Regions from separate parts of the Spirillospora sp. NPDC047279 genome, predicted to be linked through region 2. Evidence: riboswitches for the same ligand, from Rfam matches in the RefSeq annotation. Region 2 holds a riboswitch; each other region holds the start of a gene.
What was found. A riboswitch is a leader RNA that binds a small molecule or an ion and turns the genes downstream of it on or off. The one in region 2 is predicted to bind cyclic di-AMP.
Positions count from the first base shown of each region.

Region 1: it holds a riboswitch for cyclic di-AMP, as region 2 does, so the genes downstream of both, ABZ810_RS29390 (CHAP domain-containing protein) here and ABZ810_RS05170 (NlpC/P60 family protein) in region 2, are expected to answer to the same signal.
Region 3: it holds a riboswitch for cyclic di-AMP, as region 2 does, so the genes downstream of both, ABZ810_RS22565 (C40 family peptidase) here and ABZ810_RS05170 (NlpC/P60 family protein) in region 2, are expected to answer to the same signal.

Region 1 is NZ_JBEYUA010000012.1:174,791-180,335, reverse strand. Features, by position in the region: gene ABZ810_RS29405 (hypothetical protein) at 1-68, shown strand, start outside; gene ABZ810_RS29400 (NlpC/P60 family protein) at 237-1,223, shown strand; cyclic di-AMP (ydaO/yuaA leader) riboswitch at 1,628-1,817, shown strand; gene ABZ810_RS29395 (C40 family peptidase) at 1,841-2,371, shown strand; cyclic di-AMP (ydaO/yuaA leader) riboswitch at 2,478-2,652, shown strand; gene ABZ810_RS29390 (CHAP domain-containing protein) at 2,663-3,451, shown strand; gene ABZ810_RS29385 (hypothetical protein) at 3,504-4,799, shown strand; gene ABZ810_RS29380 (M48 family metallopeptidase) at 5,435-5,545, shown strand, end outside.
Region 2 is NZ_JBEYUA010000002.1:197,884-203,428, forward strand. Features, by position in the region: gene ABZ810_RS05160 (RDD family protein) at 68-835, opposite strand; gene ABZ810_RS05165 (amino-acid N-acetyltransferase) at 839-1,357, opposite strand; cyclic di-AMP (ydaO/yuaA leader) riboswitch at 1,593-1,796, shown strand; gene ABZ810_RS05170 (NlpC/P60 family protein) at 1,896-2,792, shown strand; gene ABZ810_RS05175 (LuxR C-terminal-related transcriptional regulator) at 3,177-3,407, opposite strand; gene ABZ810_RS05180 (LacI family DNA-binding transcriptional regulator) at 3,918-4,928, shown strand; gene ABZ810_RS05185 (cytochrome P450) at 4,969-5,545, shown strand, end outside.
Region 3 is NZ_JBEYUA010000008.1:298,665-304,209, reverse strand. Features, by position in the region: gene ABZ810_RS22565 (C40 family peptidase) at 1,186-2,166, opposite strand; cyclic di-AMP (ydaO/yuaA leader) riboswitch at 2,207-2,342, opposite strand; gene typA (translational GTPase TypA) at 2,789-4,642, shown strand; gene ABZ810_RS22555 (FHA domain-containing protein) at 4,930-5,545, opposite strand, start outside.

The DNA of each region.
Region 1 (5,545 bases), on a different contig from region 2:
TGCAGGTGCTGGCCGATCTCGACATGGTCCCGCCGCTGCGGCTGACCCCGGGCGAGCGCGCATCGTGACCGGCGAGCGCACACCGTGAGTTCGGGACGCGGATCGTGATCTGATCGTCACGGAATGGGGTAAAAGCTGGGCGAGCTTGATGAATACTGACGATTCGGTTGTGACTGGTGTGCCCCCTCGCTAATGTCAGCCGCTGATATAGGCGGACGAGAGGGGCATATCCGACCGTGGCCAGTGATCGCAGCTCCCGGCGGCTGATGGCGACAGCCTGCCTCGCCGCGACGACCACCATGGTGTTGCCCATGGCGTCGGCGCACGCTGAGCCCAAGCCCACCGCGGCCCAGGTCCAGAAGAAGCTCAACAAGCTCAACGAGCAGGTTGAGGATCTGGTCGAGAAGTACAACCAGGTCGGCGAGGATCTCAAGATCGCCAAGAAGAAGCTCCAGGCCAAGCAGCGTGCCGCCAAGGACGAGGAACTCGCGTTCGAGACCCTCCGCGGCAAGATCGCTCAGATGGCCGCCACCGCCTACAAGAACGGCGAGACCGGCGACGTCGCGGGCTTCATCGGCAGCGATGACCCGCAGGCCGTTCTCGACCAGTCGGCGGTCTTCACGCACCTGTCCCGCAACCGCAACTCCGAGGTGACCCAGTTCCTGACCGCCGCACAGCGGGTGCAGCGGGAGAAGGCCCAGGCCCAGCGCGCCTACGACGACGCCGCGGGCAAGGCCAAGGAGCTCAAGGACCAGAAGGCCAAGGTCGAGAAGTCGATCGCGGCCCAAAAGCGGGCGCTCGCCAAGTTCGGCATCAAGACCCAGAAGTCCGGCGGCGGCGCCATCGGCGGCACCTACAACGGCCCCGCCAGCGGCTCGGCCCGCACGGCGCTCGACTTCGCCTACAGCAAGCTCGGCACGCCGTACCAGTACGGCGGCACCGGCCCCCGCTACGACTGCTCCGGCCTGACCATGCGGGCCTGGGAGGCCGCCGGGGTCAGCATCACCCGGACGACCAACTCGCAGTGGGCCGCCACCAAGCGCGTCGCCAAGAGCGACCTGCAGCCCGGCGACCTGGTCTTCTTCCGCAGCCTGGGCCACGTCGGCCTGTACGTGGGCAACGGCCAGATGATCCACTCGCCGAGCACCGGCAAGAGCGTCCAGGTCGTCAGCATCACCTCCGGCTACTACCTGTCGAACTACTACGGCGCCGGACGGCCGTGACGCTCGACACTTCGCGCCCCTAGCCCGGGCGCACCAGAGAACGGACCAGGTCTGACCTGGTCCGTTCTTTACTTTGCGACCGATTTGCTTTCGGTTGACCCTTTGATACTTTGTGGCGACCCGCGGCGCTCACCAGGCGTCGCGTCCCCCCGCTCGACACCGTCCAGGTGCCGAGGCCGGTGCGACGCCCTCCACGCGCCGCACCCGACCGGCCGGCTCAGCCGTACCGTGCGCACGCTCAGGCGTGCATGGCGCCGAACGAGCGCGTCACGACGGCTTTCCATCGAGTCCGGGCCGACGGCGGTTCCCCTGTCTTGGGGCCGCCCCATCACACAACATCAGCGCCGCGCTTTCGCACGCGGGACACAGGGTCCCGCGCACGGGCCCCATCGCGCCCCAGGATCGCCGCGGCAGCGCCGAGTCCGCCATCGCGCGGAGCCGGGGACCCACTCTCGCGGCCCGTCCCTCTTCGACGGGCCCCGAACGGGGTGAATCGGCGCGCCCTCCTTCGATCCCCTCGAACCGGGCGCACCGTAGGGCAACTTCCACGCCCGAACCCGTCAGCTAACCCGGTAGGCGTCTGGAAGAAGGAGACTCCCCTGTCCAGCAACGCTGTCATGTCCCGTCGCGTCCGCTTCGGCGGTCTCGTGGTCGCCACCGCGGTGGCCACCCCCCTTCTCGCGACGGGACCCGCCCCCTCCGCCGAGGCGGCCACCAAGGCCGTTCCGGTGGCCAAGGTCGTCAAGCAGGCCAAGCACAAGACCTGGGCCGAGCGCCAGAAGCTCGCCCAGAAGGCCCTGAAGTACGCGTTCAAGAAGAAGGGCAAGCCGTACCGCTACGGCGCGGCCGGTCCTCACGCCTTCGACTGCTCCGGTCTCGTGCAGTGGTCGTACCGCAAGGCCGGGGTCAAGCTGCCCCGCGTCACCACCGCCCAGTACCGCGCGGTCAAGAACAAGGTGTCCTGGAAGAAGCTCGCCCCCGGCGATCTGGTCTTCTTCAACGGCAAGGGCCACGTGGGCATCGTGTCCAAGCGCAAGGGCAACAAGATCTGGATGATCCACGCCCCCAACAGCCGCAGCCACGTGAAGGTCGTCAAGCTCGACAGCTACCGCAAGAAGACCTTCTCCGGCGCGGTCCGTCCCTACTGAGCCACGTCTTCTACCGAGCCACATCCCTCCCTCACCGGGCGCGGCCGTTCCCTCCCCCCGTGAACGGCCGCGCCCGATCCCCTCAGAAATCTTGAACGGCCGTTTCGGACGGCCACCGCCGAGTCCGCGCACGCGCGGAGCCGGGGACCCACCATGCCTCCGCCCCGACCAGGGGCCCGGCTGAGCAGTCCCTTGGGGTGAATCGGCCTGCGCGCAGGCCGTAGGGCAGCTTCCACGCCCGAACCCGTCAGCTAACCCGGTAGGCGGCATGGAAGCCAAGGAGATCCCCTCGTGCCAGGCAAGCACCGCAAGCCCAGCCCACTCAAGATCACCCTGCGTACCACCGGCGGCCTCGTCGCGGGCGCCGCCGTCATCGGGACGGCGACCGTCACCGCGCAGGCCGCGGTCGGCGCCGCGCCCGCCGGGTCGGCCGCCGCCAAAGCCCCGGCCGCCGCCGCGGCCGTCCAGCCGGGCGCCCCCAAGAAGAAGTCCCACGACGTACCCGAGAAGCTCTCCGGCGACGCGGGCCGGGCGAGCACCGCGCCGTCCGCCGCCGGAGCGTCCAAGGCGCCGGTGAAGACCGAGCCGAAGAAGCCGACCGCCGACGACGCGATCAAGCTCGCCAAGTCCCAGGTGGGCATCTCCGAGGACGAGAACGGCGAGACCAAGTTCAACGAGTGGTACATGGGCACCGACCGCGCCAAGGAGACGCTCGAACGCGACGGCGGCGACCTGGAGGGCTACAGCGACGCCCAGTGGTGCGACATGTTCGTGTCCTGGATCGGCGAGGAGCTCGGGTTCGGCCACGGCATGGGCAGCGACGCCTGGACGGTCGAGCACGCCAAGTGGTTCGAGGAGCAGGACCGCTGGGGCACCGAGCCCAGGCCCGGGGCCATCGTCTTCTTCGACTGGGGCGGTTCCAAGGACATCGACGACATCGTGCACGTCGGCATGGTGGTCAAGGACAACGGCGACGGCACCGTGCAGACCGTCGAGGGCAACACCTCGAACGCCGTCAAGATCCGCGAACGGCCGGCCGGCCAGATCGTCGGCTACGGCTACCCCGACTACGCGAAGTGACCCCGGCGTGACCTGGGCGCGGGCATCCCGGCCCGGTCAATAGGATCGCCGCATGGAACAGGAGCGGCCCGTCGAGAGGCCGGACGAGAGACCCGATGAGCCCGGTGGCGTGTCACGCCGCCGGGCCGTCGCGTTGATCGGCCTCGGCACCGCCGCCTGCGTCGCCGCCGCCGGTGCCGCCCTGGCCGGCGCGGGCGGTGACGACCCGCCTCCGGCGACCGCCGCGGCCGCCACGCCGTCGGAGCCGCCGGACGCCGGCGCGGTCGAGGCCGTCCTGGCCAACCGCGCGGCGGCCGTGCGGGAGCATGATCGGGTCCGGTTCCTCGCCACGGTCGCCTCGGCGCCCGCCGCGTACCAGGAGGCCCAGGCGGCGGTCTACGACAACCTGGCCAGGCTGCCGCTCGGCTCGTGGCGCGAACGCTTCGAGGCGATCGAGCCCGCGACCGCGTCCGGCGCCCCCGCGGTCCGGGTGAGCCTGCGGTACCGGCTGCACGGGTTCGACCGCGGCGAGGTCGCGCGCACCCGCTACCTCACGTTCGCGCGACGGTCCGGCACCTGGGTGATCGTCGGCGACGCCGCCGCCCGCGGCCTGCGCGACGACGTGGAGATGTGGGACGGCGGGCCGCTGACCGTCCGGCGCGGGCGCGGCGGCCTGGTCATCGGCGACGCCCGCGGTCTCGACGAGATCGCGCGGCGGCTGGACGCGGCCGTGCCGGTCGTCACCGGCGTGGTCGGCACCGGCTGGGCCCGGCGCGCGGTCGTGCTCGTCCCCTCCGACCCGGCCCAGGCGTCGGCGCTGGCCGGCGACGACCGGGAGCTCAAGGAGATCGCCGCCCTGGCCGCGGTGGCCCCCGCGGCCGGCGGCGGCCGTGGCGAGGACCGCGTGATCGTCTCGCCCGGCACGTTCGGGCGGCTGAACGACCTCGGCAAGAGCGTCGTGCTCACCCACGAGGTGACCCATGTCGCCACCGGCGGAGCCCAGGACGGCCGGACGCCCGTCTGGCTCATCGAGGGCTTCGCCGACTACGTCGGCTACCGCAAGGCCAAGGTGAGCGTACGGTCGGCCGCCCGCGAGCTGCGCCGCGAGGTCACCGGCGGCCGGACGCCCGCCCGCCTGCCCGCCGCGGACGCCTTCTCCGGCACCGCCCCGCGGCTCTCCCAGGCCTACCAGGAGGCGTGGCTCGCCTGCCGCATGATCGCCGACCGGTACGGTGAACCGGCGCTCGTACGGCTCTACCGGGCCGCCGCGCGCGGCGGCGAGGAGGCCGCCCTGCGCGAGGTGCTGGGCGTCACCCCGCCCCGGTTCACCGCCATGTGGCGCGACTACCTGCACGAGGAGCTGCGTTGACCCACCCCGCCCAGCCTCAGCCGGAGAAGTCACCGGCTGAGCCCGCAGCCCAGCCCGCAGACCACGCCGCAGACCACGCCGCCAAGCCTGAAGAACCACCGGCCGAGCGCACCGAGTCACCGGCCACGCCGACAGACCGCGTCGCCGAACCTGAAGACCAACCGACCAAGGCCATGGACCGCCCCACCGAGCCCGCCGAGACACCAGCCCAAGCCGCAGACCACGCCACCGAACCTGAAGAACCACCGGTTGCGGCAGGGGAACACCCGACCAAGGCGGTCAACCACGCCGCCAAGCCTGAAGAACCACCGGCCGAGCGCGCCGAGTCACCGGCCACGCCGACTGATCGCGTCGCCGAGCCTGAAGAACGACCGACCGAGGCCGTGGACCGCCCCACCGAGCCCGCCGAGACACCAACCCAGGCCGCAGACCACGCCACCGAACCTGAAGAACCACCGGTTGCGGCAGGGGAACACCCGGCCGAGGCGGTGGACCATGCCGCTGAGGTCGCTGATCGTCATGTTGAGACCGGCGACAGGTCGGGCGAGGCCGGTGAGACGTCCGGTGGGAGGGGTGAGGCGTCGGGTGGGGGCGGCGGGGTGTTGGGTGGGGTGGCGGGGATGCGGCGGGCTCGGGTGGCTGCTGCTGTCAGCGCCGGGGTGTTGTTCGGGGCGGTCGGGGTGATCTTGGGGTTGACCACGCCGTGGGAGCCGCTGCCGGGGAAGGTCCCTGGTGGCTCGGTGGCG
Region 2 (5,545 bases):
GTGGACGCACCTTCTTCAGGGCCGCCTGGCGGCTCTTCTGGCGCGGGCACGGTGGACTTTCGGGCCTTCAGGCCTCGAACTCGGCGGTCTGGTCATACTCCGCGTACTGGCCCCGTTCGTCGATGACGACGGTGCCCGCAAGACGGTCGTGCAGGGACTGGTGCAGTGGCTGGTCCCAGATCGCCCACAGATAGGCCATCCACGCGCCCGCCCAGACGAGGAGCATCCCGTATGCGAAGTACTCCCAGAACATCACCGCGAGCGCCAGGAACGCGAAGACGCCGATCTGATAGGCGACATTGTTGATGGCCGAACGCCAGACCGCCTGGTACGTGGTCAGCGCCTCGCCCGCCGGCCGCACCTGCACGACGCCCAGCCCCATGATGCGCTTGCCGAGCGTGCGCCCCCACATCGACAGTTGCGCGGCCTCATAAAGGAAAGGCAACACCGACAACACCGTGAACAAGGTGAAGAGGATCGGCCAGTTCCAGACGCCGCCCTCGGTGTTGGCCTTGTCCCCGGCCGTGTCGAGCCCGATCACCCCGAGCGTGATCGGCAGGATGAGCGCGAAGCCGAAGACGGCCACCAGCGTGAAGTCGATGAGCCGGGCCCCGGCGCGCCGCGCGATCGGCGCCAGCGGGAGCTCGGCGGCGTCCGCCGTGTCGTCGTAATGCGGCTCGGACGGCTGCCACTGCTGCTGACCCTGCCACTGCTGCTGCCACTGCTGCTGCGGGGGCTGCCCGCCCTGCCACTGGGAAGGCGCCTGACCTCCCTGCCAGTGCTGCCCAGGGCCCGACTGCGGGTAGGGCCGCCCGCGGTGGGGGGGTTCACTCATCGGTCAGTCCTCCAGGCGAAGCAACATCCGGGTATTTCCCAACGTATTCGGCTTGACCCGGTCCAGGTCCAGAAACTCGGCCACACCGTCGTCATAAGAGCGCAGAAGTTCTTCGTACACCTCGGGCGAGACCGGCGTACCCAAGATCGGCTGGAACCCGTGCCGCGCGAAGAAGTCCACCTCGAAGGTAAGACAGAACACCCGTTCCACGCCCAGTTCCCGCGCGGTCTCCAGGAGCTTGGCGACGATGCGGTGACCGATCCCCCGCCCGCCGTGTCCCTTGTCGACCGCGACGGAACGGACCTCGGCCAGGTCGTCCCAGATCACGTGCAGGGCACCGCACCCGATGACGGCGTCGGCCTGGAGGTCCTCGGCGACCCAGAACTCCTGCACGTCCTCGTACAACTTCACGGTGGTCTTCTTGAGCAGGCGGCGCCCCGGCCCCGAGTACATGTCGACGAGGCGCCTGATGTGCCGGACGTCGGCGGTGCGGGCACGCCTGATCACTACTTCCACAAACAGGCGACATTATCGAACGTCCGGCCTTTACCTGTGGTGGACGTCCCCTTACCGTAGGTAGCTTCCCGGGGTGACTAGATAAAAGAGACCACACCCCCGCCCCGAAGGTGATGTAAGGCACATCCCCACCCCTGTGACATCAGGTGATCACTCTGTGGCGCCTGTGATTTCGCATGTTCTGGTTGGCATCGGGGTCCGACTCCGTTAGTGTCCTGCGCTGACATCGGCCACCGTCACGGCGGCCGAACCGCCGAGTCCACGGGCCGCAAGCCAGCGTCCCGAGGAGCCGGGGACCCACTTTCGGAGGGTTCCGGGGGATCACCCCGGTGCCCGTTACCGACTGGGGTGAATCCGCAGAGCGCGACCATCGCGCCGATCCGCGGAAGGGCTGCTCCGGCCCGAACCCGTCAGCTAACTCGGTAGGCGGACGAGGAGAGGAGAATTAGTGGAGCCATTGCGCCCTGCATCCTTTTCACGCTCGGTTCGCGGCAGGCGGGGTGCTCGATTCCGCGCCCTCGCCGTCACCGGGATGCTCGTCGGCGTGTCGCTGACGGCCCCGCCGGCGCACGCCGACCCCGAGCCGTCCACCAAGGAGCTGCGCTCGCAGGCCCACAAGCTCGCCGACCAGCTCGAGCAGCTGACCGAGCAGTACAACGGCCTCCGCGTGAAGCTCCAGCAGTCGCAGCGCGCCGCCAAGGTCGCCGCCGACAACGCCAAGCGCCAGGAGAAGGCGCTCGAGGGCGTGCGCGAGAAGGTCGGCAGCCTGGCCGCCACGAGCTACATGCAGGGCGGCGCCGACCCCACGGTCTCGTTCGTCGCCTCGCAGGACCCGCAGCGCCTCCTCGACCAGGCTGCCACCCTGCACTACTTCGCCACCCAGGACGGCACCCGCGTCCAGGGCCTCATGCAGGCGATGCAGGCCGCCCAGCGCGCCCGCAAGGCGGCGGAACAACGCGCCAAGCAGGTCTCCCAGCTCCGGACCCAGCTGGACTCCCAGCGCAAGAAGGTCACCGACCTCTACGAGAAGGTCCGCGGCCGCCTGGTCAAGCGCGACCCCACCGAGCTCGCCAAGCTCCCCGTCGTCGGCACCGGCAAGGGCGCCCAGGCCCTCCGCTACGCGATGGGCAAGCTCGGCCGTCCGTACGTCTGGGGCGCCGCGGGCCCGACCTCGTTCGACTGCTCGGGCCTCACCATGTGGGCCTACAAGCAGGTCGGCATCAGCCTCCCGCACTACACCGGCAGCCAGTGGAACGCGGGCACCCACATCTCCCGCGAGCAGCTCCAGCCGGGCGACCTCGTCTTCTTCTACGCCGACCTGCACCACATGGGCATGTACGTCGGCGACGGCAAGATGCTCCACGCCCCGCAGACCGGCGACGTCGTCAAGATCGTCCCGATGTCGGGCCGTCCCTACGCCGGCGCCGTCCGCGTCGCCTGACCGCTCCCAGGAACGCTCTCGACAACCCGCCACACGCCCGAGGAAAGCCGCCGCCATCCCCGCACATCTCCTGCGCCCTCAAAGCGCATCAGGGGCGCTGCCTGACGCACGCCGCCCCATGAACGAACGCGTCGGGGCCGAGCCCAGGTGGACTCGGCCCCGACGACATGAAGCCGCTAGAGACGTGATACCGATCAAGACACCTACATGTGGACGGGAGCGCGTAGGCGTTGGGGGGTCGGGGACGAGAAGGGTGCGGCGGCTTCCCCCGGGAGCGCCGCGCGGCGGGCGAGCCGGAGCTTCGTCCGCGGCGACGTCTGATGCAGGGACCTACCTGTCAGAACGTCGCCGCTGCGGGGATGGACGTAGCTCGTCTCGAACTGCTCAGATGAGTTGCCTTCGGGCCGCCCACACCACGGCCTCGATAGGGGTGTTGACCTCGAGCCGATCGCAGATCGTGCGCAGACGCCGCCTCAACGTCCGCGCGCTCAGCTCGAGTTTGCGTGCCGCCACATCGGCTGTGACACCGCTGGCGATCTGCGCGAGCAACCTGATCTCCTCCTCGCTCAGTCGCAGATCGTCGGTGCCACGACGTGCGAGTGTGGCCTGTTCCACTCCGTCCTCCCTCGTCCGTGGTGATGACCGCGGGGATGCAGCCGTCCGCTGCACAGGCACGGGTAGGCCTCTTACGCGTTGGGTTGCGTGGGTCCGGAGCCTCCGGACTTAGATCATCTGTTTCCTATCCATCTCGCATGCTTGGCCGGAGGTGGCCGATGGGTCGGTTGCGGGGCGTCGAGCGGGAACTCCGGGTGACGATTCACTCGTTGGCCAACCGAACGCGGGCACCCCGTCAGGGAGGTCTGGTTCCGGGACGGGCCATGATCGCCAGCCATCTCGAGCCCATCCCTTCTCGCCCGATTTCGTCGACCCCGTGCCAACGATGATCGTGAATCGTTTCAAGCTACGCTTCGGCTCGGAACGCTAGGCGGCCGGATCCGGCCCGTCAAGCGCCGATTGAGTACCTTGTGTGCTTGTATGGCCACCATGCGTGATGGTTTTCACGGGGGTCCGCAAGGGGGAGCTCAATAACCTGCGAAAACAGCCCCGGGGTCGACGAGGAGTGAGTTGCCGCCCACCAGCATTCGGGAAGTCGCGAGGCGTGCCGGAGTCTCAGTTGGGACCGTTTCGAATGTCCTAAACCGGCCAGACCTCGTGGCCGAAGCCACCCGTGACCGCGTTCGCGCGGCGATCGAGGAGCTCGGATTCGTCCGCAACGAGTCCGCCCGGCGGCTCCGGCAGGGGCCGGAAGAGCCGGTCCCGCGCCGTGCCCGCGCATTCGGAATCGTCGTCGAGGACCTCACCAATCCGTACGCGACCGACGTCGCCCGCGGCGCCGAGATGGCGCTCAACGAGGCCGGCCATGACGCTCTGTGGTTGACCAACGATCACTCGCGCGACAAGGAACGCCGCATCATCGAGTTGCTCGAGGAGCAGCGCGCCGCCGGCGTGCTGATCATCCCGGTCGGGCTCGGCCCGGACGAGATCGCCCGGATGCGCGCCGCGGGCATGACGGTCGTGCTGCTCGACCATGCGGCACCGGACGTCTGCTTCGCCCAGGTCGACCATGTGGCCGGCGGTGACATCGCCGCCGCGCACCTGCTCGGCCTCGGCCGCGAGCGGCTGGCGTTCGTGACCGGGCTCCCCGAGCCGACCCCGTGCGTCGAACGCCGCAACGGCGCCGCCCGCACGCTGGCCAAGGCCGGCGGTGGCGAGCTGATCACGCTCACCCAGGAGGCGCTCACCCCGACCGAGGGCCAGGCCGCGGTGCAGCGGCTCATGGACCTGCCGGAGATGCCGGACGGCGTTTTCTGCGCCAACGACCTGCTGGCCATCGGCCTGATCAACGAGCTGGTGCGGCTCGGCGTGCGGGTGCCCGACGACGTCGCCGTGATCGGCTACGACGACATCGAGCTGGCCAGCAGCGCCGCCGTTCCGCTGACCACGATCCGCCAGCCCCGCCAGGAGCTGGGGTTCGAGGCGGCCGAGCTGGCACTGGCCGAGGCCGCGGAGGGCGAACGGCACCGGCACCGCCAGGTGGTGCTCACCCCGGACGTGGTCATCCGCGATTCCGCCTGAGCCATTGACACGGCGTACAAGACCGGGATGACCTTGGCTCATGGACGCCCCGGCCATTCTCGGCTTCGATCCGTTCGATCCGGCGTTTCGGACCGACCCGTACGCGCACTACCGCCGGTTCGGGCCCCGGTTGCGGCGGACCGAAGTCGGGTTGTGGGTCACGACGTCGTACGAGATGTGCGCGCGGGTGTTGCGCGATCCCCGTTTCGGGCACCGCCCGGAGGGCGCCGGCGGGTTCTGGAGCGGCCAGAACCGGCGGCGCTCGTTCCTGACGCTCGACCCGCCCGACCACACCCGGCTGCGGCGGCTGGTGAGCAAAGCGTTCACCGCGCGCCTGGTCGAACGGCTGCGGCCGCGCGTCGAGGAGGTCGTGGGCACGTTGCTCGCCGACGTCCGGGGCGAGGTCGACGTGATCTCGGCCCTGGCCTATCCGCTGCCGGTGATCATGATCAGCGAGCTCCTCGGCGTTCCGGCGGGTGACCGGGCACGTTTCAAGACGTGGTCGGACGCGCTCGCCCGCGGTCTCGATCCGGACTTCCTGCTGTCGGAGGACGAGATCGCCCGGCGGGACGAGGCGCGCGCCGAGTTCGTCGCCTACTTCACCGACCTGGCGGAGA
Region 3 (5,545 bases), on a different contig from region 2:
TGGCGGACCGTACCGGCCGGACCCATCACTCTTCGCGCACACCTCCCTCATATGTGGCTCGCGAGGCTAGCAATGCGACGTCTCACAGATATCTCCGGCGCAGGTCAGGGACCATAACCCGCACCAGGACGATTCTCATTGATTCTTAAATCAAGAAGGGCGCACCCCACCCGGCGGAATCCGCCCGACTTCCCGCCCCCGCCGGCCCCGGGCCAAGGGACCCACCCCGGACCCGGGCCCCTCATTCCCACGTTCCGTACCCAAGGGCCCCCACCCCTTGACGCCACGCCCAGCGAACCCACCCCAGAAACCCACCCCGCCCCCACACCACCAGCCCCGACACCCACCCCACCAACTCCCCACCCGAAGCCCCAAACCACCGCTCACCAGCCCGAACAACCACCCCCGTCCAACAAACCCGCCCCGTCACGGCACCAAACTGCACATCAGCTGAACGTCAGCTGCACACCGGCTGGATACAATCCGAAGACAAGGCCGGACAGGTCACCCGCCCCGCAAGGCCAACACGACGTAAGACCAACAGCCGTGCGCCGCTACGGGGGCGCGACGCGGGACAGAAGCAACGCGGAGCGAGCGCAGCAACAGCGGGCGCAAAACGGGCTCGCCACATGACGGGCGCGGCAACGCAGACCGGCCCGCGCAGCGCGGGGCCGGCGCGGCACAGTGCAAAGTCGGCGCGGCACAGGATGAACGCAGCGCAGAGCAACACCGACTGGCGTAACGCGGGCCGGGCCGGCCCTTGGCCGGCGCGACATGGGCCGGGCACCGCGCCCAGTGGGCGCCCCGCATCATCGAACGCGGCGCAAAGTCGACCTAGCGCAGGCCGTACACAGCGCAGAGCGGCGCAGGGCGGGGCGCAGCGCGGAGCGGCGCAGGGACAGGCGCAGCACAGAGCAGCGCAGGGGCAGGGGCAGCACGGAGCAGCGCAGGGGCAGGCGCAGCACGGGCCCGGCGCGATGTCCGGGCGCAGCACAGGGCGGCGCGGGGTCGGGCTCAGCACGGAGCAACGCAGTGCGGGGCCAGGCGCAGCGCGGAGCGGCACAGGGCCAGGTGCAGCGCAAGCCAGCGCAGGGTCGGGCGCAGTGCGGGGTGGGGGCGAGACCGTCGGGGGTGGCTCCGGGGCGGGCCAGGGCGGACGGCTCAAGTGGGTGTGGGGCGGGTGGGCTAGGAGATTCGGTTGGCGCCGGCGTAGTCGGAGCGTTCGGAGAGCTTGGAGATCTTGACGACGTCGCCGGTCTGGGGGGCGTGGACGTAGCGGCCGCCGCCCACGTAGATGCCCATGTGGTGGAGGCTGCCGCCGAAGTAGACCAGGTCGCCGGCGCGGAGGGAGCCCTTGTCGACCTTGCTGCCCAGCTGGAAGAGGTCGCCGGTGTAGTGCGGGAGGCCGGACTTGCCGACCTGGGCGTAGGCCCAGACGACGAGGCCCGAGCAGTCGAAGCTGTTGGGGCCCGCGGCGGCCCAGACGTAGGGGCTGCCGAGCTTGCCGAGGGCCTTGCGGGTCATCCTGGCGGGCAGGTCGGAGCCCTTGATGACGGCGGTGTAGCCGGACGTGGGGTCCTTGGTGCGGGTGGTCGTCAGCTTGTCGAGCTGCTTGGTGACCTCGTCCACCTTGGCCTTGGCGGCGGCCTTGGCCTTCTGGGCCCGGTCGGCGGCCTGGGTGGCGGCGGTGTTCTTGGTCTCGGCGTCGCGGCGGGCCTGGTTGGCCTGGTCGATGCGGGCCTGGAGGGCGTTGACGACCGACGCCTGGTTCTGGGCCAGGTAGGCGGAGTCGGAGAGGCCCTCGGTGGTGCCGTTGGTGGTGAACATCATGTCCGGGCCGCCGGTCATGTAGTTGTTCGCGGCCAGGCGGCCGAGCTGCTCGCGGGCGGGAGCGGCCTGGGCCTCGAGGGCTGCGGCCGTCCGGGTGGCCTCGCGGAGGGCGCGCTGGGCCTTGCCGAGTTCGACGCGGGACTTGTTGAACTGCTCGGTGAGCTTCTCGGCCTCGGTGTTGAGGGCGTTCAGGCGCTTGCGCAGCTCGCTCTCGGTGGGCTTGCCGGAGGGGCTGGGAGCCGCGAAGGGGGCGGCGACCAGGGCGGCGGGGGCGGCCTGCGCGGGGGCGATGACGGCGCCTGTCGCGACGACCGCGGCGGTGGCCGCGATGGACATGACGAAACGGCGACGCTGGGGGTCCGGTGACAAGCCGGTGTTCTCCTCTCCTCGTCCGCCTACCGGGTTAGCTGACGGGCTCGGGCCAGGAGTCGCCCTACCGCGCGAACGCGGATTCGCCCCAGGGGGTGTTGGTTCCCCGGTTCCCCTCGGCGGGGATTCGGCGGTCCGGCCACCGTCCCTGTCGGACGTCGAGCGGCCGGATCCGCAGGAGCGTACAAAGGGATGGCAAATTACGGCAAATGCGGCGACCAAAAGGGACATGCGACTGGATGCCGCCGGATGGCGAGAACGCCCTGGTCGCAAGGGTTTCAGACGATCTGGACGCCGCCCGCACGTTCGGAAGGGTTCGAGACCTTCGCCACATCGCAGGACGGCGGCGCGGGCACGTACCTGACCCCGGTTCCGCGGTTGGACGGGTGCCGGGCCGGCGCGGACGGGTGGTCGTGAGGCTGGTCACCGCACTGGAGGGGCGGCGGCCAGAGCTGTACACAAAGGGCCCATGAAGGAGTAATCGTGGCTGGTGTCGGCCGCGGAAGGCCGGGGCGGGTTTGCGCGCCAAGTAGAATTGGCTGGGCCGCACGTCTGCGGCGATTCCCAACCATCACCCAAGCGAGTTCGCATGCCCTTCTCCACGCGCGATGACCTGCGGAACGTCGCGATCGTCGCCCACGTCGACCACGGCAAGACCACGCTGGTCGACGCCATGCTCTGGCAGTCCGGCGCCTTCCGCGAGAACCAGGACGTCGATGACCGCGTCATGGACTCCAATGATCTGGAGCGTGAGAAGGGCATCACCATCCTCGCCAAGAACACGGCGGTCCGGCACAACGGGATGACGATCAACATCATCGACACCCCCGGCCACGCCGACTTCGGCGGCGAGGTCGAGCGCGGGCTGTCGATGGTGGACGGCGTCGTCCTCCTGGTGGACGCCAGCGAGGGCCCCCTCCCCCAGACCCGCTTCGTGCTGCGCAAGGCCCTGGAGGCCAGGCTGCCGGTGATCCTGGTGGTCAACAAGACCGACCGGCCCGACGCGCGCATCGACGAGGTCGTCGACGAGACGTACGAGCTCTTCATGGACCTCGACGCCGAAGAGGACCAGATCGAGTTCCCGATCGTCTTCGCCTCCGGCCGCGCCGGCCGCGCGTCGCTCAACAAGCCCGGCAACGGCGAGCAGCCCGACAGCGAGGACCTCGAGCCGCTGTTCGAGGTCATCAAGAACACGATCCCGGCGCCCTCGTTCGACCCGGACGCGCCGCTCCAGGCGCACGTCACCAACCTCGACGCGTCCAGCTACCTGGGCCGGATCGCGCTCTGCCGCATCTACGCGGGCACGATCAAGAAGGGCCAGCAGGTCGCCTGGTGCCGCCACGACGGCAGCATCGAGCGGGTCAAGATCACCGAGCTGTTGATGACGGACGCGCTGGAGCGCAAGCCCGCCGACGAGGCCGGCCCCGGCGACATCATCGCGATCTCCGGCATCCCGGAGATCATGATCGGTGACACCATCGCCGACCCCGACGACCCGCGCCCGCTGCCGCTGATCACGGTGGACGAGCCCGCCATCTCCATGACCATCGGCACCAACAACAGCCCGATGGCCGGCCGGGAGAAGGGCACCAAGGTCACCGCCCGCATGGTCAAGGACCGCCTCGCCCGCGAGCTGGTCGGCAACGTCTCCATCCGCGTGCTGCCGACCGAGCGTCCCGACACCTGGGAGGTCCAGGGCCGCGGCGAGCTGGCGCTGGCCATCCTGGTCGAGAACATGCGCCGCGAGGGGTACGAGCTGACCGTGGGCAAGCCGCAGGTGGTCGCCAAGGAGATCGACGGCAAGAAGCACGAGCCGGTCGAACGCCTGACGGTCGACATCCCCGAGGAGCACCTCGGCGCGGTCACCCAGCTCATGGCGGTCCGCAAGGGCCGCATGGAGCACATGACCAACCACGGCACCGGCTGGATCCGGATGGAGTTCCTGGTCCCGGCCCGCGGCCTGATCGGCTTCCGCACCGAGTTCATGACCGAGACGCGCGGCACCGGCATGGCGCACCACGTCTTCGAGTCGTACGAGCCGTGGTTCGGCGAGCTGCGCACGCGGCCGTCCGGCTCCCTGGTCGCCGACCGCACCGGCCCGGCGACCGCTTACGCGATCACCAACCTCCAGGAGCGCGGCACCTTCTTCGTGGGCCCGACCACCGAGGTGTACGAGGGCATGATCGTCGGCGAGAACTCGCGGTCCGACGACATGGACGTCAACATCACCAAGGAGAAGAAGCTCACCAACATGCGCTCGTCCACCGGCGACGAGCTCGAGCGCCTCACCCCGGCGAAGATCCTTTCGCTGGAGGAGGCCCTGGAGTTCTGCCGCGAGGACGAGTGCGTCGAGGTGACGCCGAAGGCCGTCCGGCTCCGCAAGGTCGTCCTGGACGCCAAGGAGCGCGAGCGCACCCGCGCCCGCGCCAAGCGCTCCGGCTGACCTCCCGCCCGGCGGGCGGCCGAACCGGCCCGAGCATTTGGCGTTATCGCATACCTTTAGGGCGCCGAGCCGGCAAGGCCTGCGTTACGGCGGACCGAACGTTGCGACCGACCGCGGCGGACCGAGCGTTAGCGGCCGACCGAACGCTAAGGGGAACGGGGGCCGTCCCACCCGGAGGGACGGCCCCCGTTTCCATGCCAGGAGCGGGCCGGGCACTGCCCGGACGAACACCGAAGGGCGGTCTCCTCTCATGCGAGGAGACCGCCCTTCGGTGCCTCGTGCGCCGGTCAGGTGAGCTGGACGGTGCCGGTCACGTCGGCGGCCAGGCGAAGCTGGTCGCCGTCGCGGAGCGGCGCCTCGACCCCGCGCGGGAGACGTTCACCGTTGACGAAGGTGCCGTTGGTCGAGCCCTCGTCCCGCACCCAGGCGGTGCCCGACTGGTCGAGCCAGACCGTCGAGTGCCGCCGGGACACGTTGTCGTACTGGGTGAACGACGCCGCCACCGGGGACTGGCCCGCGTCACGGCCCAGCACCAGGTGCTGGCCGATCGAGATCTTGAGCTCACCGGTCGGGAAGTGCACCCGCAGGCTCGGCGTGCCCGTTCCCGGGCCCTTGCCCGGCAGGGGCCGCAGGCACGACTCGCACTGCGAGGCGCTCGGGTTGCTCAGCACCGCCTCGCAGTAGGGGCACATGAACGCGGTGCCGTCCGGCGGCCGGGGCTGCCCCATCTGGTCGGGCGGGAGCAGGGTCTGCTCACGCCCGGGAGGCGGCGGCATCGACGGCCGCTGGTCGGACTGCTGCGGAGCGCCGGGGCCCCACCCGCCGCCCTGGGGCGGAGGCGGCGCGCCCCAGCCCGCGTCCTGCTGCTGAGGCCCGCCCTGGTGCTGCGGGCCCTGCTGCTGG